3 regions of the Streptomyces sp. NPDC093510 genome follow, and region 3 is predicted to be linked to each of the others. Evidence: riboswitches for the same ligand, from Rfam matches in the RefSeq annotation. Region 3 holds a riboswitch; each other region holds the start of a gene.
The links. Region 3 has a riboswitch for thiamine pyrophosphate ahead of thiO (glycine oxidase ThiO). Riboswitches for the same ligand answer to the same signal wherever they lie in the genome.

Region 1: linked by a shared signal. The riboswitch ahead of AB0N81_RS30910 (thiamine ABC transporter substrate-binding protein) and the one ahead of thiO (glycine oxidase ThiO) in region 3 are both predicted to bind thiamine pyrophosphate.
Region 2: linked by a shared signal. The riboswitch ahead of thiC (phosphomethylpyrimidine synthase ThiC) and the one ahead of thiO (glycine oxidase ThiO) in region 3 are both predicted to bind thiamine pyrophosphate.

The regions. Positions count from the first base shown of each region.
Region 1 covers NZ_JBFBEE010000022.1:106,361-113,857, forward strand. The annotation lists gene AB0N81_RS30895 (maleylpyruvate isomerase family mycothiol-dependent enzyme) at 1-167, opposite strand, end outside; gene AB0N81_RS30900 (ABC transporter ATP-binding protein) at 329-1,357, opposite strand; gene AB0N81_RS30905 (iron ABC transporter permease) at 1,357-2,967, opposite strand; gene AB0N81_RS30910 (thiamine ABC transporter substrate-binding protein) at 3,024-4,136, opposite strand; TPP riboswitch at 4,213-4,329, opposite strand; gene rlmN (23S rRNA (adenine(2503)-C(2))-methyltransferase RlmN) at 4,374-5,480, opposite strand; gene AB0N81_RS30920 (phosphatidate cytidylyltransferase) at 5,573-6,682, opposite strand; gene frr (ribosome recycling factor) at 6,720-7,277, opposite strand; gene pyrH (UMP kinase) at 7,434-7,497, opposite strand, start outside.
Region 2 covers NZ_JBFBEE010000015.1:49,044-56,540, reverse strand. The annotation lists gene AB0N81_RS24405 (DUF5326 family protein) at 70-291, shown strand; gene AB0N81_RS24400 (helix-turn-helix domain-containing protein) at 472-1,263, shown strand; gene AB0N81_RS24395 (SsgA family sporulation/cell division regulator) at 1,365-1,802, shown strand; gene AB0N81_RS24390 (YibE/F family protein) at 1,947-3,368, opposite strand; TPP riboswitch at 3,440-3,595, shown strand; gene thiC (phosphomethylpyrimidine synthase ThiC) at 3,588-5,387, shown strand; gene AB0N81_RS24380 (DUF4234 domain-containing protein) at 5,465-6,151, opposite strand; gene AB0N81_RS24375 (hypothetical protein) at 6,803-7,497, opposite strand, start outside.
Region 3 covers NZ_JBFBEE010000004.1:47,626-55,122, reverse strand. The annotation lists gene thiE (thiamine phosphate synthase) at 71-727, opposite strand; gene AB0N81_RS07310 (Rv2175c family DNA-binding protein) at 804-1,169, opposite strand; gene AB0N81_RS07305 (FAD-dependent oxidoreductase) at 1,222-2,385, opposite strand; TPP riboswitch at 2,587-2,700, shown strand; gene thiO (glycine oxidase ThiO) at 2,698-3,906, shown strand; gene thiS (sulfur carrier protein ThiS) at 3,903-4,115, shown strand; gene AB0N81_RS07290 (thiazole synthase) at 4,122-4,916, shown strand; gene pknB (Stk1 family PASTA domain-containing Ser/Thr kinase) at 5,102-7,069, shown strand; gene AB0N81_RS07280 (deoxyribonuclease IV) at 7,141-7,497, shown strand, end outside.

The DNA.
Region 1 (7,497 bases), on a different contig from region 3:
TCGCTCCAGCGCACCGCGCCGCCCGTGTGCCGTACGAGCTCGCCCAGTGTCCAGTCGGGGCAGGTGGGCACGGTGGCCGAGAGGTCCGCGCCGGTCACCGTGGTGCGCAAGAGGTCGATCTGCCGGGTGACTTCGGCGCAGTACCGCTCGTGACTGAGTGTCGTCATGGTCGGACAGTAGAGCGAATCCTCGGGCAGGTCACCCGCATTTCGACCGCTCCCGTCACCCGCATTCCGGCCGCGCCCGTCACCAGCATTTCGACCGCTCCCGTCACCCGCATCTCGGCCGCACCCGCGCTCCTACGGGGCCGACCCGTGGCCACCGGCCCTCAGCCGAGGACCACCACGTCCTCCGCGTCGAACGCGACACCCACCGTCTCCCCCACCTCAGGCGCCCGGCGCAACGCGCACGCCGCCTCCAGGCGCGGCCCCTCCTTCGGCTGGAGATGCACCGCGACGTGCGTGCCGCGGAAGGTGCGCGCCGTCACCGCGCACGGCAGCCCTTCGTCGGCGCGGACGAGCCGGACACCGGCGGGCCGCACCAGGATCTGCCGCTGTCCGGACGGGGCGCCCGCGGGCACGGGAATCTTGCCCCAGACCGTGTCGGCGGTCTCGCCCGCCACGGTCGCCCGGACGATGTTGTCGAAGCCGAGGAAGCGCGCCACGAACTCGTCCACGGGGTGCTGCCACACCTCGAGGGGCGTGCCGGACTGCGCGATCCGCCCGTCCCGCATGACGACGACGCGGTCGGCGAGCGCGAAGGCCTCACCCTGATCGTGCGTGACGGCCAGCACGGTCGTACCCAACTCGTCGAAGAGTTCCCTGAGTTCGACGACCAGGCGTTCCCGCAGCGAGCGGTCGAGCTGCCCGAGCGGCTCGTCCAGCATCAGGAGCCGGGGCCGCGGCGCGAGTGCCCGCGCCAGCGCCACCCGCTGCTGCTCCCCACCCGACAGCGACGCCACCGCGCGCCGCTGCGCCTTCGGGAGGCCCACGAGCTCCAGCAACTCGGCGACGCGGTCGGCCTGTTCGCCCCGCGACGCGCCGTGCATGCGGAGGCCGAAGGCCACGTTGCCCGCCACATCGCGCTGCGGGAAGAGCTGATGGTCCTGGAACATCAGGCCGACGCCCCGCTTGTGCGCGGGCACCCCGCGCTGGTCGTGCCCGCCGAGGAGCACCTGCCCCGCGTCGAGCCCCTGGAGTCCGGCGACCGCCCGCAGCAGCGTCGACTTGCCGCTGCCGCTCGGCCCGAGCACACAGACGATCTCGTGCTCAGCGACGTCGAGGTCGACGGCGTCGAGCACTGCCCGCGCCCCGAACCGTACCGTCGCGTCCCGCAGACTCAGCAAGGCGTCCGTCATCAGAACTCCCCCGTGGTGCGCTCGGTCCGGACGCGTTCCAGCAGCAGCAGAGACACCGCGCACACCACCATCAGAATCGTCGAGAGGGCCATCGCCTGCCCGTAGTTGAGGTCGCCGGCGCGGCCGAGCAGCCGCGCCACGGCGACCGGCAGCGTCGGGTTGTCGGGCCGCGCGATGAAGACGGTCGCCCCGAACTCGCCAAGGGACACGGCGAACGCGAACCCGGCGGCGATCAGCAGCGCCCGGCGCACCATCGGCAGATCCACCTCCCGCCAGGCCCGAAGCGGCGACGCCCCGAGCACGGCCGCCGCCTCGCGCAGCCGTCCGTCCACCGCGCGCAGGACGGGCAGCATCGTGCGTACGACGAAGGGCACGCCGACCAGCGCCTGGGCGAGCGGCACCAAAATCCACGACGAGCGCAGATCGAGCGGCGGCTTGTCGAGGGTGATCAGGAAGCCGAAGCCCACGGTCACCGCGGACACCCCGAGCGGCAGCATGAGCAGCGCGTCGAAGCCGCGCACGAGACGGCCGGCGCGCCGGGTGAGGGCGGCGGCCGCGAGCCCGCCGATCAGCACGGCGATGGCCGTGGCCACGACCGCGTACTCCAGCGAGTTCCAGACCGCCTCGATCGGCGGCACGAGGAAGGCGCCGCCGTCCGCCGAGGTCAGCTCCTTGTAGTACGTGATCCCGAAGCCGTCGGGGCCGTCGAACGACCGCTGGATCAGCACCCCGAGCGGCAGCAGTATCAGCAGAGCGACCGTCGCGATGACGAGCCCGAGCAGCGTCCGCTGCCCGGCGCCGCGCGGTTTGCGCGCCACCGCCGAGGCGTCGACGAGCTTCAGCGTGCTCTCGCGCCGCCTCGCCGTCCACGCGTGGACGGCGAGGATCAGTCCCACCGCGGCGAACTGCACGAGGGTCAGGACCGCGGCAGTCGGCAGGTCGAGCAGTTGCGCGGTCTGCCGGTAGACCTCCACTTCGAGCGTGGAGTACGCGGGTCCGCCGAGGATCTGCACGACGCCGAAGGACGTGAAGGTGAAGAGGAAGACCATGAGCGCCGCGGCGGCCACCGCCGGGCCGAGCGCGGGCAGCGTCACCGTCCGCCACGCCGTCCAGCGCGAGGCGCCGAGCATCCGCGCGGCCTCCTCCTGCCGCGGGTCGAGCTGCGACCAGAGCCCGCCGACGGTCCGTACGACGACCGCGTAGTTGAAGAACACGTGCGCGAGCAGGATCGCCCACACAGTGGTGTCCAGGCGCACGCCCCACAGCTCGTCGAAGAGCCCGCCCCGCCCGATCAGCGCGAGGAAGGCCGTCCCGACGACGACCGTCGGCAGCACGAACGGCACGGTGACGACGGCCCGCAGCACGCCCTTGCCCGGGAACTCGAAGCGCGCGAAGACGTACGCGCCGGGGAGCGCGATGAGCAGCGTGAGCGCGGTCGACGCGAGCGCCTGCCAGGTGGTGAACCACAGCACGTGCCGGATGTCGGACTGCCCGAGCACGTCCGTGATGCGCCCGAACTGCCAGGTCCCGCCGATGTGCAGCCCGCGCGCGACGATCGCCGAGACCGGATAGGCGAAGAAGAGCGCGAAGAACGCGACGGGCGCGACCATCAGACCGAGCCGCGCCGCGCTTCCCCGGCCGGACCCCGCGCGGGAGCGTGACTTCGTTACTTCAGTACGAGCGAGGTCCACGACTTGATCCACGGCTCGCGATTGTCGGCGATCTTCTTCGGGTCCATGGTTTGCGGCTTGTCGACCGTCACACCGTGCTCGGTGAACAGCTCGGGCAGCTCGATGCCCTCGCGCACCGGGTTCACGAACATGTTCAGCGGCATGTCCGCCTGGAACTCCTTGCCCGCGAGGAAGTCGAGGAGCGCCTTGCCGCCCTTCTCGTTCTTCGCGTTGCTGAGCAGGCCCGCGTACTCGACCTGGCGGAAGCAGGTGCCGGTCGCGACGCCGGTCGGGGCCTTCTTCGGCTGCGGCTCTCCGTAGAGGACCTCTACGGGCGGCGAGGAGGCGTAGGAGACGACGAGCGGCCGGTCGCCCTTGGCCTTCTTGCCGCCGGCGGACCCGGAGAACTCCTCGTTGTAGGCCTGCTCCCAGCCGTCGACGACCTTCACGCCGTTGGCCTTGAGCTTCTTCCAGTAGCTCTCCCAGCCCTTGTCGCCGTACTTCGCGGCGGTGCCGAGCAGGAAACCGAGGCCGGGAGAGGAGGTCGAGGCGTTCTCGGTGACGAGGAGGTTCTTGTACGCGGGCTCGGTCAGGTCCTCGAACGACTTCGGCGGCGCGAGCTTCTTGTCGGCGAAGTACTTCTTGTCGTAGTTGACGCAGATGTCACCGCTGTCGACGGGCGTGACCCGGTGCTTGCCCTGGTCGACCCGGAACTCCGGCTTGATCTTCTCCGAGCCCTTGACCTCGTACGACTGGAAGAGGCCGTTGTCGAGCGCCCGCGAGAGGAGAGTGTTGTCGACGCCGAAGAAGACGTCGCCCTGCGGGTTGTCCTTGGAGAGGATCGCCTTGTTCACGGCGGCGCCCGCGTCACCGTCCTTGAGGACCTTGACCTTGTAGCCGGAGCGCTTCTCGAAGTCCTTCAGCACGTCCTTGGAGACGTTGAAGGAGTCGTGGCTGACGAGGGTCACGCTCTTGGAGTCGGACCCTCCGGAATCACTGTCGGAGCTGCCGCACGCGGAGACCGCGACGAGCCCGACGCCGACCGCCACGGCGGTGAACGAAACCTTCTTGGTGGTGCCCCTGGTGCTCACTGACTTGGTGGTGCTCACTGGTTTTCCTCCTGGGTGACCAGGAAGAGACGCGGCCCTGCCCGCGCGCCGACGGCACGCGGGCAGGGCGCTACAGCTTGAGTGATGCCCGAACTTCCTACCCAGAATGACCTGGGCGAGGTTCAGAGGGTCTGCGGCCCACCTGTCCAAGGTGCCGCACTCTCAGCGCTGTGGCGCTCCCCTGTCGGAATATGCAGATGTGTGCACGCCCTCCTACAAGGGCGTACGTCCGCCAGACTACCTCTCGGCCGCGGCGAGCTGGCCGCACGCTCCGTCGATCTCCTGACCACGGGTGTCCCGGATCGTGACCGGCACACCATGGGCGGCGATGGCCTCCACGAACGCCTTCTCGTCCTCGGGCCGCGACGCCGTCCATTTGGAGCCCGGCGTCGGGTTCAGCGGAATCAGGTTCACGTGCACCGGCTTGCCCTTGAGCAGCCGGCCGAGCCGGTCACCGCGCCACGCCTGGTCGTTGATGTCCCGGATCAGCGCGTACTCGATGGAGAGGCGGCGGCCGGACTTGGCCGCGTACTCCCAGCCCGCGTCGAGCACCTCCCGCACCTTCCACCGCGTGTTGACGGGGACGAGCGTGTCACGCAGCTCGTCGTCCGGCGCGTGCAGCGAGATGGCCAGGCGGCACTTGAAGCCCTCGTCGGAGAACCGGTGGATGGCGGGCACGAGCCCCACCGTCGACACCGTGATCCCGCGCTGCGAGAGGCCGAGCCCGTCCGGCTCCGGGTCGGTGAGCCGGCGGATGGCGCCGGTCACGCGCTTGTAGTTGGCGAGCGGCTCACCCATGCCCATGAAGACGATGTTCGACAGCCGGGCGGGCCCGCCCGGGATCTCGCCGTCCCTGAGCGCCCGCATGCCGTCGACGATCTGGTGCACGATCTCGCCGGTCGACAGGTTCCGGTCGAGGCCGGCCTGTCCCGTGGCGCAGAAGGGGCAGTTCATGCCGCACCCGGCCTGCGAGCTGATGCACATGGTGACCCGGTCCGGATACCGCATCAGCACCGACTCGACGAGCGTCCCGTCGAAGAGGCGCCACAGCGTCTTACGGGTCGTGTCGTCGTCACAGCTGATGTGCCGCACCACGGACATCAGGTCGGGCAGCAGCGCCTCGCGGAGCTTGTCGCGCGCACCGGCGGGGATGTCGGTCCACTCGGCCGGGTCGTGCGCGTACCGCGCGAAGTAGTGCTGCGAGAGCTGCTTGGCACGGAACGGCTTCTCGCCGATGGCGGCGACGGCTTCCTTGCGCTCGGCGGGCGTGAGGTCGGCGAGATGCCGCGGGGGCTTCTTGGCACCGCGGGGCGCGACGAAAGTGAGTTCTCCGGGTACAGGCATGGTCCTTCCAGTGTCGCAGACATACGACAAGGGGCTCGCCGCCCTGTGGACAACGAACCCCTCACGCACATCTACGCAGGTCAGACCTGGTGTCAACCAGAGCCGACGAAGACCACGAGCAGCAGCCACACCACCGGCGCCGTCGGCAGGAGCGAGTCCAGGCGGTCCATGATGCCGCCGTGGCCGGGCAGCAGCGTGCCCATGTCCTTGATGCCGAGGTCCCGCTTGATCATCGACTCGCCGAGGTCACCGAGCGTGGCGCTCGCCGCGACCGCGAGGCCGATCAGCAGCCCCTGCCACCACTCGCCGCCGTCGATCAGGAAGTGCAGGCACAGCGCGCCCGCGGCCATCGCGAAGGTGACGGCACCGACCAGGCCCTCGCGGGTCTTGCCGGGGCTGATGCGCGGCGCCAGCTTGTGCTTGCCGAAGCGCCAGCCGATCGCGTACGCACCGGTGTCGCTGACCACGGTCAGGAGCAGGAAGGTGAGCACCCGCTGAGGACCGTCGTCCGCGGCCAGCATCAGCGCCACGAACGTCGCGAGGAACGGCACGTAGAAGGCGGCGAAGACACCCGCCGTGACGTCCTTCAGATAGCCCTCGGGCGGCTCGGTCATCCGCCAGACCAGCACGGCGAGCGCGGTGAGCGCCATCGCGACCCACGCGCCCTCGGGCCCGCGGACGTACCCGGCGACGACCATCGCCGCCCCGCCCACCGCGAGCGGCACGAGCGGCGCCTTGATGCCCTTGCGCTCCTCCAGGCGGGAGGTGAGCTCCCAGAGGCCGACGACGACGGCGACCGCTATGACGCCGACGAAGGCGGCCTTCACGACGAACAGCGACGCGACGATCACCGCGCCGAGGCCCACGCCCACCCCTATGGCCGCCCCGAGATCCCGTCCCGCGCTCTTCTTCTGCGGTGCCGCCGGGGCGGGCTTCGGCTGTGGTGCGCTGGGCATGGGCTCCTGCGGAGGCTCGTCACGGAACAGGGGGCCGCCCATCCGAGTGGCCCCCCGGTCGTCGTCCTGGTCTCCGCCGTTCACGGGTACGTCGGGCACGATGGGCATGGGCTGCGTCTCAGACGGAAACAGCGCGTCCTGCGCATCGTACGCGGGACCTGGCGGGGTCGCCCCCTGGCCGGGCCCCTGGTCGGGCGGCCCCCAATACCCGGCTCTGGGCGGCGCCCCCCAGGAAGAGTCGTTCACGGATGGGTTCCCTGATTCCTCGGACTCGAGCCTCGGCTCAGACTTCGAGCAGCTCGGCTTCCTTGTGCTTGAGCAGCTCGTCCACCTGGGTGACGTACTTCGCGGTGGTGTCGTCGAGCTCCTTCTCACCGCGACGGCCCTCGTCCTCGCCGATGTCCCCGTCCTTGATCGCCTTGTCGAGGGCCTCCTTGGCCTTGCGACGGATCGACCGGATCGAGATCTTGGAGTCCTCGGCCTTGGTCTTGGCGACCTTGATGAACTCCTTGCGGCGGTCCTGGGTGAGCTCCGGGAAGGTCACCCGGATGATGTTGCCGTCGTTGCTCGGGTTGACGCCGAGGTCGGAGTCCCGGATCGCCTGCTCGATGTTGCGCAGCGCGCTCTTGTCGAACGGGGTCACCACGGCCATCCGCGGCTCGGGCACCGAGAACGAGGCCAGCTGGTTGATCGGCGTCAGTGCGCCGTAGTAGTCAGCCACGATCTTGTTGAACATCGCCGGGTGCGCACGGCCGGTGCGGATCGCGGCGAAGTCCTCCTTGGCGACCACGACGGCCTTCTCCATCTTCTCCTCGGCCTCGAGGAGGGTCTCTTCGATCACCACTTGCTCCTGCGTGTCTTGAGTGGCCCGGCTAGCACGGGGCGGCCGGCTGCGTCGCGTCTCTTTCCTGCACGGTGTCCGACCGGCAGGGCTTTGTCCATCCCTCTCAAGTGACGTCTCGCGTCCGTCTCTTGAGACTGGTCCAGATCCCTGGGGTCAGGCCCGGCTTCCCTGGTCGCCCACGAGTGTGCCGATCTTCTCACCCTTGACGGCCCGGGCG
Region 2 (7,497 bases), on a different contig from region 3:
CAGAGATTCAGGAACCGCACCGATGCGAACAGCGCGGAAGTGCGGACAGAGCGGAGAGAGGTCAGGACGATGGCAGCGAAGGAGATCTTTGCGGGAATGCCGTGGTGGGTGAAGTGGGTGGCCGTGCCGGTCATCGCACTCGTCGTGTTCGGCGGCGTGATAGCGACCGTCGTCGGATTCGTGGTCGGCCTGCTCTTCAAGGCGCTGATATTCGTAGCCTTGGTCGGTGGACTCATCTATGTCGTACGGAAGTTCATATCCGGCTCCTCTTCGTCGCGCGCCGACTGGTGACTTTCGCCAACGGTTCCCCCGGCAGGGGGAAGTTTCCCGGTGGGGCGGCATAGGGCGATGACCGAGGATTAGAGTCCGGAATCCGACGTGGGGGTCGATCCCCGCGGACGGGCGCACGCGCACCGCCCCTCTCCAGATACTCCGTACGGGAGGACCCTCCACGCCCTTCGGGAGTGAACCTTGGCCGCGGTCGAAAGCACCACCTCACCGGTTGACGACTCCACCGGGCCGACCCTCATCGGCTCTGTGCAGCGAGCGATGCGCCTGCTGGAGGCCGCCGCCTCACACCAAAGCGGCGCCCCCGCCAAGCAGTTGGCACGTGAGGCGGGGCTCGCGCTCCCCACCGCGTATCACTTGCTGCGGACTCTGACCCACGAGGGTTATCTGCGCAGGGAGAGAGGATTGTTCGTGCTCGGCGAGGCCGCCGAGCGGCTGAGCAGCAGCGGAGCACAGCAGAGCCGACGCGGAAGGATCGACGATTCCCTGGCGCACTGGCGCGACACCCTCGGCGTCCCCGTCTACTTCGCCGTCTACCGCGAGGGCGAGATCGAACTCGTGGCCGTCGCGGACACCCCCGGCAATCCCGCCGTCGAGGAGTGGGCGGATTTCCGGGAGACGGGACATGCCCACGCGATCGGCCAGTGTCTCCTCGGCCAGCTCGACGACGAGGCCCGACAGGACCACCTCGACCGCTATCCGGTCCAGTCGATCACGCGCTATTCGGTCCGGGACGACCGCACGTTCATGCGGCGGCTCGACTCGATGGAGCGGATGCGTCCCGTCGTGGAGCGTCAGGAGTACGCACTCGGGACGGTCTGCGCGGCGATTCCGATCACAGCCGGTGACACCGCGGCGACCATGGCCATTTCTGTTCCCTCCAGCCAAGCAGACCGGCTGCTGCCCGCTGCCCGTCAGTTGCAACGGGAGATCGGAAAGCTACTAGGAACACTCGCTTTCTCTATCAGCATCTGAAAACTCACTCCTTGTGATCTGCTGGGCACGTTAAGCAAGATGCCAGAGGTGCTGGGGAGTTGGTTCCTGGCCTCCGAGGGATAAGTGACGGGGTAGGGCGGATGGGCGAGACGGTGCAGGCAGAGGTCATGATGAGCTTCCTCGTTTCCGAGGAGCTGTCGTTCCGTATCCCGGTGGAGCTGCGCTACGAGATCGGTGATCCCTATGCCGTGCGGCTGACGTTCCATCTCCCGGGGGACACGCCGGTGACCTGGGCGTTCGGGCGGGAGCTGCTGATCGACGGGGTGGGTAGGCCGTGCGGGGACGGTGATGTCCGCGTCGAGCCCACCGGCCCCGACCTGTTCGACGAGGCTCTGATCAGGCTGCAGGTCGGCGGGGACCGGGCGCTGTTCCGGGTGGGCATTCCGCCACTGCTCGCCTTCCTCGACCGTACGGACAAGTTGGTGCCGCTCGGGCAGGAGCGGGCGCTCGCTGACTTCGAGGCGCATCTCGACGAGGCGCTCGACCGCATCCTCGCCGAGGAGCAGAACGCGGGCTGACCTACCGGCGTCAACGGAGGTGCGGCGAAGGCATTTTGGTGCATTTCAGGGGACCGGTGGCGGGCCGGTAGCGCACCGCTCGTGCACCGCCCGTACATCGGCGATGCGCCGGTGGTGGTCCGTACGGGCGGCACCCCGCCGCGGTCACCGCTTGCGGCGTCGCCCCGTACCGCCCCGCAAGGAGCGAGCCCCGCTCCCGGTGCCACCGGCGGAAGCTCCTGAGCCGACGGCAGCTCCCGAACCGGCGACGGCACCCGCTCCGCCCGCGGGGGTGCGGTCCGCCGAAACGACCAGGGCGGCCAGCGCGGTCGTCACCGGGACAGAGGCGACCAGACCGATCGAGCCGATCAGAGTGCGCACGATCTCCTCGGCGACCAACTCGCTGTTGGCGACCGTGCCCACGCTGGACTGCGCGATCGAGAAGAGCAGCAACAGGGGCAGTGCGGCACCCGCGTAGGCGAGGACGAGGGTGTTGACGACCGAGGCGATGTGGTCGCGGCCGATGCGGATGCCCGCGCGGTACAGGCCACGCCAGCCCATCGTCGGATTGGCCTGATGCAGCTCCCAGACCGCCGAGGTCTGGGTGACGGTCACGTCGTCGAGGACGCCGAGCGAGCCGATGATGACGCCCGCGAGCAGCAGGCCGCTCATGTCGATGGACGGGTACAGGCCATGAATGAGGCCTGTGTTGTCGTCCGTGTTGCCGGTGAGCGCGGCCCAGCCGATGAAGAGCGAGCCGAGCAGGCCGATGAGGAGGAGGGAGATGAGCGTGCCGAGTACCGCGACCGAGGTGCGGGCGGTGAGGCCATGGCAGAGATAGAGCGCGATCAGCATGATGGCGCTCGCCCCGATCACCGCCACGACCAGCGGGTTCGAGCCCTGAAGGATGGCCGGCAGGATGAAGAACGTGAGCACCATGAAGCTGATGGCGAGCGCGACCAGGGCCATCACACCGCGCAGCCGTCCCACCACGACGACGGCGAGCGCGAAGATGCCGGCGAGCAGCGCCATCGGGATCTTTCGGTTCACATCGGTGACCGAGTACTGCAGCCCCTCGGGCGCCTTGGGCTCGTAGGCGACCACCACCTCTTGGCCCTGGCGCAGTTGCCGGGGCGAGTCCGGCTGGATGATCTCGACGAAGGTGCGGCCCCTGTCCTTGCCGCTGCTCACCTCGATCGTCGCCTTCTTGCAGGTGCCCGCGGCCCGGGACTGGGCGGACTGGCCCTCGGCGGTGGACGTGTCACCGTTCGGCGGGGGCTGCGAGGGGCTGAGGTCCTTGCAGGGCAGCTCCTGCACCTTCGTCACCTTGGCCGACTGCGTCTGCCGGTCGAAACCGACACCGGTCCGCTCGTGCGAGGGTGTGCCGCCGGGCCAGAGCACCACGAGCCCCACGACGACCGCGGTGGCGAAGGGAATCAGCACCGCGGCGATGACCTTGCGCAGGTGTTCGGAGACGGGCGCGGCCGGTCCGTGGCTGTGGGAATGTCCGTGTCCGTGCCCCTCCGGAGGCGTCCCGGAGGCAGGCGGCTGCGAGGGCGGCGGGGGCGGCGGCTCTGTGGTGGTCACTGCCCGATCATCGCAAGAACGGAGGGGGCCCTCTGTTCAGCGCGGCCGACATGACGCTAGCGTGGAGCCACCTTTGCAATCGCGGGAGCTCGGAGCACCGGGCTGAGAGGGCGCTGACCTCCGTACGAAACTGCACCAGGAGTGCACGAACCGTACGGGATCCGCTGCGTCGACCGCCGAACCTGTTACCGGGTAATGCCGGCGTAGGGAGTAGGTCTCATGACCACATCGGACGCACGCACGCCTGCCTCCAGCAGCGACGACAGCACCACCGCAGCTGACGGGGCCGGGAAGTCCATCGGCTGGCACAAGGCGTATGTCGAGGGTTCACGCCCCGACCTGCGCGTGCCGGTCCGCCAGGTGCACCTCACCAACGGCAAGGCCGTCACCCTGTACGACACTTCGGGCCCGTACACCGACCCGTCGGCCGAGACCGACGTACGCCGCGGCCTGCCGCCGCTGCGGGAGAACTGGATCATCGCCCGCGGCGACACCGAGGAGTACGTGGGCCGTCCGCCCCGTCCCGAGGACGACGGCATCAAGCACACCTCGCCGCGCGGCGGGCTCAAGAACCTGGACGCGGTCTTCCCCGGCCGTCCCCGCCAGCCGCGCCGCGGCCGCGCGGGGCAGGCGGTGACGCAGCTCGCGTACGCCCGCCGCGGCGAGATCACGCCCGAGATGGAGTTCATCGGGATCCGCGAGAACATGGACCCCGAGATCGTGCGGGCGGAGGTCGCCGCGGGCCGTGCGGTGATCCCCGCCAACGTGAACCACCCGGAGATCGAGCCGATGATCATCGGCAAGAAGTTCCTGGTGAAGGTGAACGCCAACATCGGCAACTCCGCGGTCACTTCCTCCATCGAGGAGGAGGTGGACAAGATGACCTGGGCGACCCAGTGGGGCGCGGACACGGTCATGGACCTGTCCACCGGCCGCAACATCCACACCACCCGCGAGTGGGTCCTGCGCAACTCCCCCGTCCCGATCGGCACCGTCCCCCTCTACCAGGCCCTGGAGAAGGTCGACGGCAAGGCTGAGGAGCTGACCTGGGAGATCTACAAGGACACGGTCATCGAGCAGGCCGAACAGGGCGTGGACTACATGACGGTCCACGCGGGAGTGCGCCTCCCGTACGTCCCGCTCACCGCGCGCCGCAAGACCGGCATCGTCTCGCGCGGCGGTTCGATCATGGCCGCCTGGTGTCTCGCGCACCACAAGGAGAGCTTCCTCTACGAGCACTTCGAGGAGCTCTGCGAGATCCTCGCGGCGTACGACGTGACGTACTCGCTCGGCGACGGCCTGCGGCCCGGTTCGATCGCGGACGCCAACGACGAAGCGCAGTTCGCCGAGTTGAGGACGCTCGGGGAACTCAACACGATCGCCAAGCGTCACAACGTACAGACGATGATCGAGGGCCCCGGTCACGTCCCGATGCACAAGATCAAGGAGAACATCGACCTCCAGCAGGAGATCTGCGAGGAGGCGCCGTTCTACACGCTCGGCCCGCTGACCACCGACATCGCCCCCGCCTACGACCACATCACCTCCGGCATCGGCGCCGCGATGATCGGCTGGTGGGGCACGGCCATGCTCTGCTACGTCACGCCCAAGGAGCACCTGGGTCTGCCCAACCGCGACGACGTGAAGACCGGTGTCATCACGTACAAGATCGCGGCGCACGCGGCGGACCTCGCCAAGGGGCACCCGGGCGCACAGGACTGGGACGACGCGCTCTCGGACGCACGCTTCGAGTTCCGCTGGGAGGACCAGTTCAACCTGGCGCTCGACCCGGTCACGGCACGGGAGTTCCACGACGAGACGCTGCCGGCCGAGCCCGCGAAGACGGCGCACTTCTGCTCGATGTGCGGGCCGAAGTTCTGCAGCATGAAGATCTCGCAGGACATCCGTCGACAGCACGGCGGTGATCTGGACTCGGAGGAGATCGCGGCGGGCATGGAGCAGAAGTCGAAGGAGTTCGCGGCGAGCGGTAATCGGGTGTACCTGCCGTTGGCGGACTGACGAGCAGGTAAGCGCCGTTCCGGGAGATTTCGACTTCCGGGGCGGCGCTTCCTCGTGCGGCGAACAGCAGCGGATGTCTAGTGAGGGAGGACCGGTTCGGCGACCCGCAGGGCGTTGAGGACGGCGTCCTCGGTGGAGTGCACCTCGGGGTAGAGCTTCTCGGGGTCGGTGTGAAGTCGGTAGTCCCACACGATGCCGTAGATCCCGAACGTGACGAACGAGAGGAGGAAGTGCATACCGAAACTGCGGTTCAGGATCTGGACGGGTTTGAAGGTCAGTGGGTACCGGACAATCCCGAGCTTTACCCAGGCGACGCTGAGCTTGTCGTCGAAGTCCTGTTCCGTGAGCTGGATCTGCCACCAGAAGCGCATCGACCGATAGACGGCGATGTAGCCGTAGATCCCTAGCGTGATGAAGGACAGGAAGAGCGAGAGTCCAGCTTTGATCGGTTTGTGCTCGTCCTCGAAACGTTCTTTTACGAAGCGCTGCAGGTCGTCCAGCTCATCTTGGCTGGGACCGTACTGGCCATGCTCCTCGGCGTACTGCTTTGAGGCATCGATGACCGCATTGTAGTAGTGCATGCGGCGACCTCTGAAGAGGTCAGCACGGTTGAGTCGGCGATAGAACAGCACGACTCCATAGATTCCTAGCGTCACCCACGACAGAAGAAAGAAGTAGATGCCCCACCCGACGAATATCTGGTCCGTCGAGCGCCTCTCGTGCACGTAGCGGTCAACTTGCTGCACTGCTTGGATCTGTTCCATGTGGGCCCCCAGTTTTGATCAGCCCTCGTCGGTGTCGGGTGTGATCTTCTTCTGGGGAGACATCAGCGGCTCAATCCCACGGAGACGGGTTGCCCGTCCTCAGCACGTCCAGCGATCGCACTCTCTTTGCCCAGCGTATGCCTGGCGCGGTGCAAAAGACCCTGTTGTGCGGCTCTGTTATTCGGGGGCTGCCCAATTTGCTGAGCAGTCCTGTGGTGGGTCAGACAGAGGGCTACCGGATTGGCTTGCGGCGGCGCATGGGAGTGCCAGTTCGACGTGTAGATGGCAGTGGGAATGGGCACTGATCGCCAAAGATCCTGCACCCGGGGCTCAGAGACCGACCCGCTCGGGCCGTCCGGCGTCACGCCTACGGGATTTCGGGTCGTCGGGCCTTCGGGGATGTCGCGCCTTCGCGCGGGAGCAAGGCCGTGTGCCGGCTTTCGGCCGGGCACTGCCCTGCTCTCGCGCGTGCCCTGTTTCTCGGTTGTCGTCGTGGGTGGCCCCGTCCGTGTGGACAAGGCGGTCGCGGACGTGTCGGTCCCACCCACCTGTCGGTACGCCTCCGGCTTGCGCCGCCGCTCGCCGGCAGCGGCGCGTCGAGGCGGTGTTGAGCCCCATGGCCTGGCCCCGCCCGGCCCAGCCCCGGTGCCGCTACTCCGGCTTGTGGTCGGGGCCGCCGAAATCGGGGCTCGAGAAGTCGGGGCTCGAGAAGCTCGGACGCGGCCCCGCGGTGGGACCGCCGTCCGGGCTGCTGAACCCCGGCCTGTGATAGCCGAGTTGGGGCATACGGCCGTGTGCCCCGGAACCACCCGCGTTCGCCGACGGCGTGCGGGCCGCGGGGGCCCCGCCCGGTTCCCTCAGAGCCTCCCGCAGGAACGGGACGACGCCCCGCTCGAGGAGCGCCCGGCCCCAGTCTTCCCTGGCGCGGGACACCTCCTCGTGCTGTTCGCCGTGCAGTCCTGCCTGGAGCGAGGTGGAGCCGTTGCGCAGGGCGGTCAGAAGCAGACCGACCGCGGCGACCAGGATGCCCCCGGCGGTGAGCGCGCCGAACAGCCACCCCGCGGTGAGCAGGGTGTCCGCGAAGGCGGGCTCGGGGTTGAGCATCTTCAGGATGTAACCGACGAGCAGGAATATCGCGGCGGCCGTCCCCGCGAGGACGGGTGCGAGGACCGCGACGACGGCGATCGCCCCGGCTCCCGCTGCCGCTGGTTCGGCGACCTCGCCCATCGTGGTGGCGAGGCTGACGCCGCCGGAGCCCGACTCCGCGGCGCTCTGTCCATTCCCTTCGCGGATCGACGTGGACGACGGTCGAGGTTCGCGCAACTCCTCGCGAACCTGCACGTAGT
Region 3 (7,497 bases):
AACCGGACCCGGGAGATATGGCCGGTTTGCCGGTTTGTTGTCCACGGATCGGACACTCCCGGGCTGTTGCTCACACAGACGTATGCAGCCGCTTCGCGAAGTCCGCGGCGGCGGCCCCGGGGTCGTCGGCCTCGGTGATCGCCCGCACGACGACGACGCGCCGCGCACCCGCTTCGAGCACCTCGTCCAGGTTGCCCGCGTCGATGCCGCCGATGGCGAACCAGGGCCGGTCCGTGCCGAGCGAGGCCGTGTACCGGACCAGGTCGAGGCCCGGGGCGTGGCGGCCCGGCTTGGTGGGCGTGGGCCAGCACGGGCCGGTGCAGAAGTAGTCCACGCCGTCCTGGACGGCGGCCGCGGCGGCCTCCGCCTCGGCGTGCGTGGAGCGGCCGATCAGCACGTCGTCGCTGCCGCCGAGGATGGCGCGGGCCGCGGGGACGGGCAGGTCGCCCTGGCCGAGATGCAGCACATCGGCGCCGATGGCGTGCGCGACGTCCGCGCGGTCGTTCACCGCGAGGAGCTTGTCGTGCCGCCGTGCGGCGTCCGCGAAGACCTGGAGGTGCTCCAGCTCCTCGCCGGCCTCCATGCCCTTGTCGCGCAGCTGCACGATGTCGACGCCGCCCGCGAGGACGGCGTCGAGGAACTCGGGGAGATCCCCCTGGCGCTTGCGGGCGTCCGTGCACAGATAGAGCCGGGCGTCGGCGAGCCGGTCGCGGTGGTCGGCGGCCATGGAGAAGTCCCCCCGTTGTCGCGTTTTCGAGTTTTCGCGTTTTCGAGTTTTTCGCGTTTTCGATGGTGCGGTCAGGTCAAACAGCCAGCGCCTGGGCGCGGCGCTTCACCTCCGTGCCGCGATTCTCGCTCAGTGCCTGCGCGGGCGTACCGGGCAGGGTCGGGTCGGGGGTGAAGAGCCACTCGAGCATCTCTTCGTCGGAGAAGCCGTCGTCCCTCAGGAGCGTCAAGGTGCCGACCAGGCCCTTGACGACCTTGTCGCCGTCGATGAAGGCGGCGGGCACCTGGAGCGCCCGGTTCTCCCCACGGCGTACGGCGATCAGCTGGCCCTCCTTGACCAGCTGGCGCACACGGGTCACCTCGACATCGAGCATTTCCGCGATGTCGGGGAGGTGCAGCCAGTCGGGGACGAGAGCATCAGTCTTTGCGTCAATCTCGGTCACATGGTCAAGCGTATCCCTGGCCGGTGACACGCACCGGACGGCGCCCGTCCGGCTACAGCGCCGCCTTCTTCAGCGGGACCGACGGGTCCGCCGTCAGGCCCGCGTCCAGCCGGGTGCCCGACTCGATCAGCCTGCGGCCCTGGGCCAGGTCCCTGGGGCGGCCCACCGCGAGGACCGCGACGAGGGCGCCGTCCCGCAGCCAGCACACCGACCAGGCCACGCCCGTCGGGTCGCCGCGCCACACCAGCTCGTCCGCGGAGGCGTGGTGGCCCGCGTACTGCACGAAGCGGCCGAACTGCTCCGACCAGAAGTACGGCACCGGGTCGTACGCCGCCGGTGTCTCGCCGATGATGTTCGCCGCCACCGTGCGCGGGCCCTGCAGCGCGTTGTCCCAGTGGTGCACGAGAAGACGCTCGCCGTACCTTCCCGAAGGGAAGGAGGAGCAGTCGCCGACCGCGTACACGTCGGGGGCGGAGGCCCGCAGGCCGTCGTCGGTCACGACCTCCCGGTGGATTCCCAGCTCGATGTCGGAGCCGGCGAGCCAGGCCGTCGCGGGCCGCGCCCCGATGCCGACGACGACGGCGCCCGCGGGCAGCCGGGTCCCGTCGGACAGGACGACCTCGCCCGGTTCGACGCGCTCCACGCGCGCGTGGGTGCGCAGGACCGCCCCGGAGTCCGCGTACCAGCCCGTCATGGGGACCGCGACCTCTTCGGGCAGCGCCCCGGCGAGCGGCCGTGCGGCGGCCTCGACCACGGTGACGGAACAGCCCGCCTCGCGCGCGGCGGTCGCGAACTCCGCGCCGATCCAGCCCGCGCCGACGACCACGACGTCCTGCTGCCGGGCGAGGACCGGGCGCAGCCGCTCGGCGTCGTCCAGGGTGCGCAGGAGGTGCACGCCGGGGACGCCCTCGGTGCCGGGCAGCCGGATCGGTTCGGCGCCGGTCGCGACGACCAGGACGTCGTACGCGAGGGAGCCCTCGGCGGTGTCCAGCGCGTGGTCGGCGGGGCGCACGCCGGTGACCTCGCGGCCCAGGACCAGCTCGATGCCGAGCGCCTCGAAGTCGATGTCGAAGGCGGAGCCCTCCGCCTTGCCGAGCAGCACCGCCTTGGACAGCGGAGGCCTGTCGTACGGCTGGTGCGGCTCCGCCCCGACGAGGGTGACCGTTCCGGTGAACCCTTGTTCGCGCAGGGCCACCGCGGTCTGCACCCCGGCCATTCCGGCGCCGACGATGACGACGCGCCGCTCCGCCTGCCGCTGTTTCCCGCTCTGCCTCTGCTGGTCGCTCACCCGATCACTGTAGGACGGCCGCGGGGAGCGGCTTCAGGTGCGGGCGGGGAGATCTCTGACACACCGTCACTGCCCGCACCCGGACAGCTCCCCTACTGCCACGCGGAGCGACGGGCTAGGCTGACGGTGCAGAGCACTCGCGGGAGCCCGGACGCACCGGGCTGAGAGGGAGGCTGGGACGGCCTCCGACCGTACGAACCTGATCCGGGTCATGCCGGCGAAGGGAGGGGCTGGACGCCCATGCATCCACGTACGACAGCACCATCCGCCGCCTCTGACGTCCTCGTCGTGGGAGGCGGCGTCATCGGCCTGGTCACGGCCTGGCGGGCCGCCCAGCGCGGGCTCTCCGTCGCGCTCGTCGACCCCGAGCCGGGCGGCGGCGCCGCGCAGGTCGCGGCGGGCATGCTGGCCGCCGTCACCGAACTGCACTACGGCGAGCAGACGCTGCTCGGCCTCAACGTCGAATCCGCCCGCCGCTATCCCGCCTTCGCCGCCGAGCTGACCGAGGCGAGCGGGCAGGACCTCGGCTATCGCGCGTGCGGCACGCTCGCCGTCGCGCTCGACTCCGACGACCGCGCCCACCTGCGCGAACTCCACGCGCTGCAACGCCGTTCGGGGCTCGAATCGGAGTGGCTGAGCGGCCGCGAGTGCCGCCGCCTGGAGCCGATGCTCGCTCCGGGGGTACGCGGCGGGCTGCGGGTCGACGGCGACCACCAGGTCGACCCGCGCCGGCTCGCGGCGGCACTCGTGGTGGCCTGCGAGCGGGCCGGTGTGGCCGTCCACCGCGGCTGGGCGGAGCGCCTCTCGGTCGCGGACGACCGGGCGCGCGGCGTCGTCCTCGCCGACGGCACCGAGCTGAGCGCGGACCTGACTGTGCTGGCGGCGGGCAGTCTCAGCGGGCGTCTCGGAGGCGTCCCGGACGACGTCGTGCCGCCCGTGCGGCCCGTCAAGGGCCAGGTGCTGCGGCTGACGGTGCCGAAGGCGTACGCGCCGTTCCTGAGCCGCACCGTGCGGGCCGTGGTGCGCGGCAGCCACCTCTACCTCGTACCGCGCGAGAACGGCGAGCTCGTCGTCGGCGCGACCAGCGAGGAGCTCGGCTGGGACACGACGGTGACCGCGGGCGGCGTGTACGAACTGCTGCGGGACGCGCACGAACTCGTCCCCGGCATCACGGAGCTGCCGCTGACCGAGACCTGCGCCGGCCTGCGCCCCGGCTCGCCGGACAACGCGCCGCTGCTCGGCCCGACGCGCCTCGCCGGGCTCCACCTGGCCACCGGGCACCACCGCAACGGCGTCCTGCTGACGCCTCTCACAGGTGACGTCATGGCGCACGCCCTGACCACCGGTGAACTGCCGGACGAGGCGCTCCCGTTCACCCCGCTCCGCTTCGCCGAGCCCTCCCCCGTACCCCCTCCCGCCACGCCGCACTTCACGGAGCAGCACGCATGAGCACGCCCTTCGCCGTTTCCGTCAACGGGGAGGCACGCGACGTGGCCTCGGGCACCACGCTCGAAGCCGTCGTGGCCACCCTCTCCTCGGCGCACTCCGGTGTCGCCGCCGCCGTCAACGAAACCGTCGTCCCGCGCGCGCAGTGGCCCGCCACGACGCTCGCCGAGGGCGACCGCGTCGAAATACTCACCGCCGTCCAGGGAGGCTGAACCACCATGGCAGACGACCCCTTCGTCATCGGCGGGCTCACCCTCTCCTCGCGCCTGATCATGGGCACGGGAGGGGCGCCCAGCCTCGACGTCCTGGAGCGGTCCCTCGTCGCGTCCGGCACGGAGCTGACCACCGTCGCGATGCGCCGCCTCGACCCGGGCGTGCAGGGCTCCGTGCTCTCCGTCCTGGACCGGCTCGGCATCCGTGTCCTGCCCAACACGGCGGGCTGCTTCACGGCGGGCGAGGCCGTCCTGACCGCCCGGCTCGCGCGGGAGGCGCTCGGCACGGACCTGGTGAAGCTGGAGGTGATCGCCGACGAGCGCACCCTGCTGCCCGATCCGGTCGAGCTCCTGGACGCCGCCGAGACCTTGGTGGACGACGGTTTCACCGTCCTGCCGTACACGAACGACGACCCGGTGCTCGCGCGGAAGCTGGAGGACGTGGGCTGCGCGGCGATCATGCCGCTCGGCTCGCCCATCGGCTCCGGGCTCGGCATCCGCAATCCGCACAACTTCCAGCTGATCGTGGAGCACGCGCGCGTGCCGGTGATCCTCGACGCGGGCGCGGGCACGGCGTCCGACGCGGTGATCGCGATGGAGCTGGGGTGCGCGGGTGTGATGCTCGCCTCCGCGGTGACGCGGGCGCAGGAGCCGGTCCTGATGGCCGAGGCCATGCGGCACGGCGTCGAGGCCGGGCGGCTCGCGCGCCGGGCCGGGCGTATCCCGCGGCGGCACTTCGCCGAGGCGTCCTCTCCTGCGGAGGGTATGGCGCGGCTCGATCCGGAGCGGCCCGCGTTCTGACACCCTCGCCGTGCCAGGGAGGGTCTGTTCGTTCGCGGCTGCCCGCCAGTGGGGGCTTGTCGCGCGGTTCCCCGCGCCCCTGACGGGGCGCCCCGGCCCGTCGCCTGTCACAGCTCGGCTGCAGTCCGGCCGCGGGGAGGACCGGCCGGGACGAGGTGTCGGTGGCGGCTCGTAGACTCCCCTGCGTGGACACGACCCTTCAGGACCCGCTCGTCGGGCAGCTGCTCGACAGCCGTTACCGCATCGACGGGCGCGTCGCGGTCGGCGGGATGGCCACGGTCTACCGGGCCGTGGACACCCGCCTCGACCGCGTGCTCGCGCTCAAGGTGATGCACCCGACGCTGGCGGCCGACGCCTCCTTCGTGGACCGTTTCATCCGCGAGGCCAAATCGGTGGCCCGCCTCTCCCATCCGAACGTGGTCGGTGTCTTCGACCAGGGCACGGACGGGTCGTACGTCTACCTCGCGATGGAGTACGTCGCGGGCTGCACCCTGCGCGACGTCCTGCGCGAGCGCGGCGCCCTCCAGCCGCGGGCCGCGCTCGACATCCTGGAGCCGGTCCTCGCCGCGCTCGGCGCCGCGCACCGCGCCGGCTTCGTGCACCGCGACATGAAGCCCGAGAACGTCCTCATAGGGGACGACGGCCGGGTAAAGGTCGCCGACTTCGGGCTCGTCCGCGCGGTGGACACCGTCACGAACACGACGGGCACCGTCCTCGGCACCGTCTCCTACCTCGCCCCCGAGCAGATCGAGCACGGCACGGCGGACACCCGCGTGGACGTGTACGCGTGCGGGGTCGTGCTCTACGAAATGCTGACCGGCGCCAAGCCGCACTCCGGGGACTCCCCCGCCCAGGTCCTCTACCAGCACCTCAACGAAGACGTGCCGCCCCCGTCGGCGGCCGTCCCCGGGCTCCCCTTCGCGCTCGACGAGCTGGTCGCCTCCGCCACCGCGCGCACCCCCGACATCCGCCCGTACGACGCCGTGGCGCTCCTCGCCCAGCTCAGGGAGGCGCGCGCCGCCCTGACCGAGGAGCAGCTCGACGCGGTGCCGCCGCAGGCGCGCGCGGCGGAGCACGAGGGCCGCGACATCTCCGCGGACCGCACGAGCGTGATCCCGCGCGCGGCCCGCTCCGTCCAGCTCCCGCTGCCCGCCGAGGGCGAGCGGAGCGGCGAGGACGCGCTGAACCGCACCAGCGTCCTGGCGACCCCGCCGCCCGGTCCGCCCGGCCCTCCCGCCCCCGGCCGCGGCTCCCGCAGGCGGTTCGATCCGCGCCGCCGCACCATCGCGGTCATAGCGGGCGTCCTGCTGGTCCTGGGCATCGGCACGGGCGTCTGGTACATCAACTCGGGCCAGTTCACGGAGGTCCCGCCGATCCTGGCGAAGACCGAGGCGCAGGCGAAGCAGCGGCTCGACGAGGCCGGGCTCGATGTGAAGGGCGTCGAGCGCAAGTACAGCGACACGGACAAGCGCGGCACGGTCATGGACAGCGACCCCGCGGCGGGCGACCGCATCCGGCAGAACGACGGGGTGACGCTGATCATCTCGCTTGGCCCGGAGACCGTGAAGGTCCCGGACGTGAAGAACCTCCCGCTGGCCACGGCGAAGAAGGAGCTCAAGGGCGCCGGGCTCGCGCCGGGCATGGTGACCAAGAAGTTCAGCGAGAGCATCGACAAGGGCTCCGTGCTCAGCACGGACCCGCGGGCCGGCTTCACCCGCAAGGCGGGTTCGGCCGTCGCCCTGGTCGTCAGCAAGGGCCGTCCGGTCGAGGTCCCCGACGTGACGGGCGAGTCCCAGGCCGACGCCACCGAAGACCTGGAGGAGGCCGGGCTCAAGGTCGAGATCGCCCCGGAGCGGGTCCACTCCGACGAGGACAAGGGCGACGTCGTCAAGCAGTTGCCCGCCCGGGACGAGACGGTCGCGGAGGGTGACACGGTCAAGCTGACGATCTCCAAGGGCCCGCCGATGGTCGAGGTCCCGGACGTCACCGGCATGAGCGTCGACGAGGCCAGGGACGAGCTGGAGGGCGCGGGCTTCGAGGTCGACGAGGACCGCGGCCTGCTGGGCATCTTCGGGGACACCGTGAAGAAGCAGTCGGTGGACGGCGGCGACAAGGCGCCGAAGAACTCGACGATCACCATCACGATCCGCTGAGCCGGGGCCGGGCCCGTCGCCCGGTCCCGACCGTTCGGGAGCATCCGCGCGCGCGTGCCACCCTTGACGTCGTGAGCAGCAACAAGTCCCCCAACGCAGTGTCCCGCAATCCCGTAGGCGGCCATGTCCCGGTGGCCGGCGGACTCGCCTCCGTCGGCCTCTCGTACGCCCGTGACCTCGGCGCCGAGACCGTCCAGGTCTTCGTCGCCAACCCGCGCGGCTGGGCGACCCCGCCCGGCAACCCGAAGCAGGACGAGGCGTTCCGCGCGGCCTGTGCCGCCGAGAACATCCCGGCGTACGTCCACGCGCCCTACCTCATCAACTTCGGCTCGCACACCGAGGCGACCGTCGAGAAGTCCGTGGAGTCCCTGCGCCACTCGCTGCGCAGGGCCCGCGCGATCGGCGCGCTCGGCGTCGTCGTGCACACC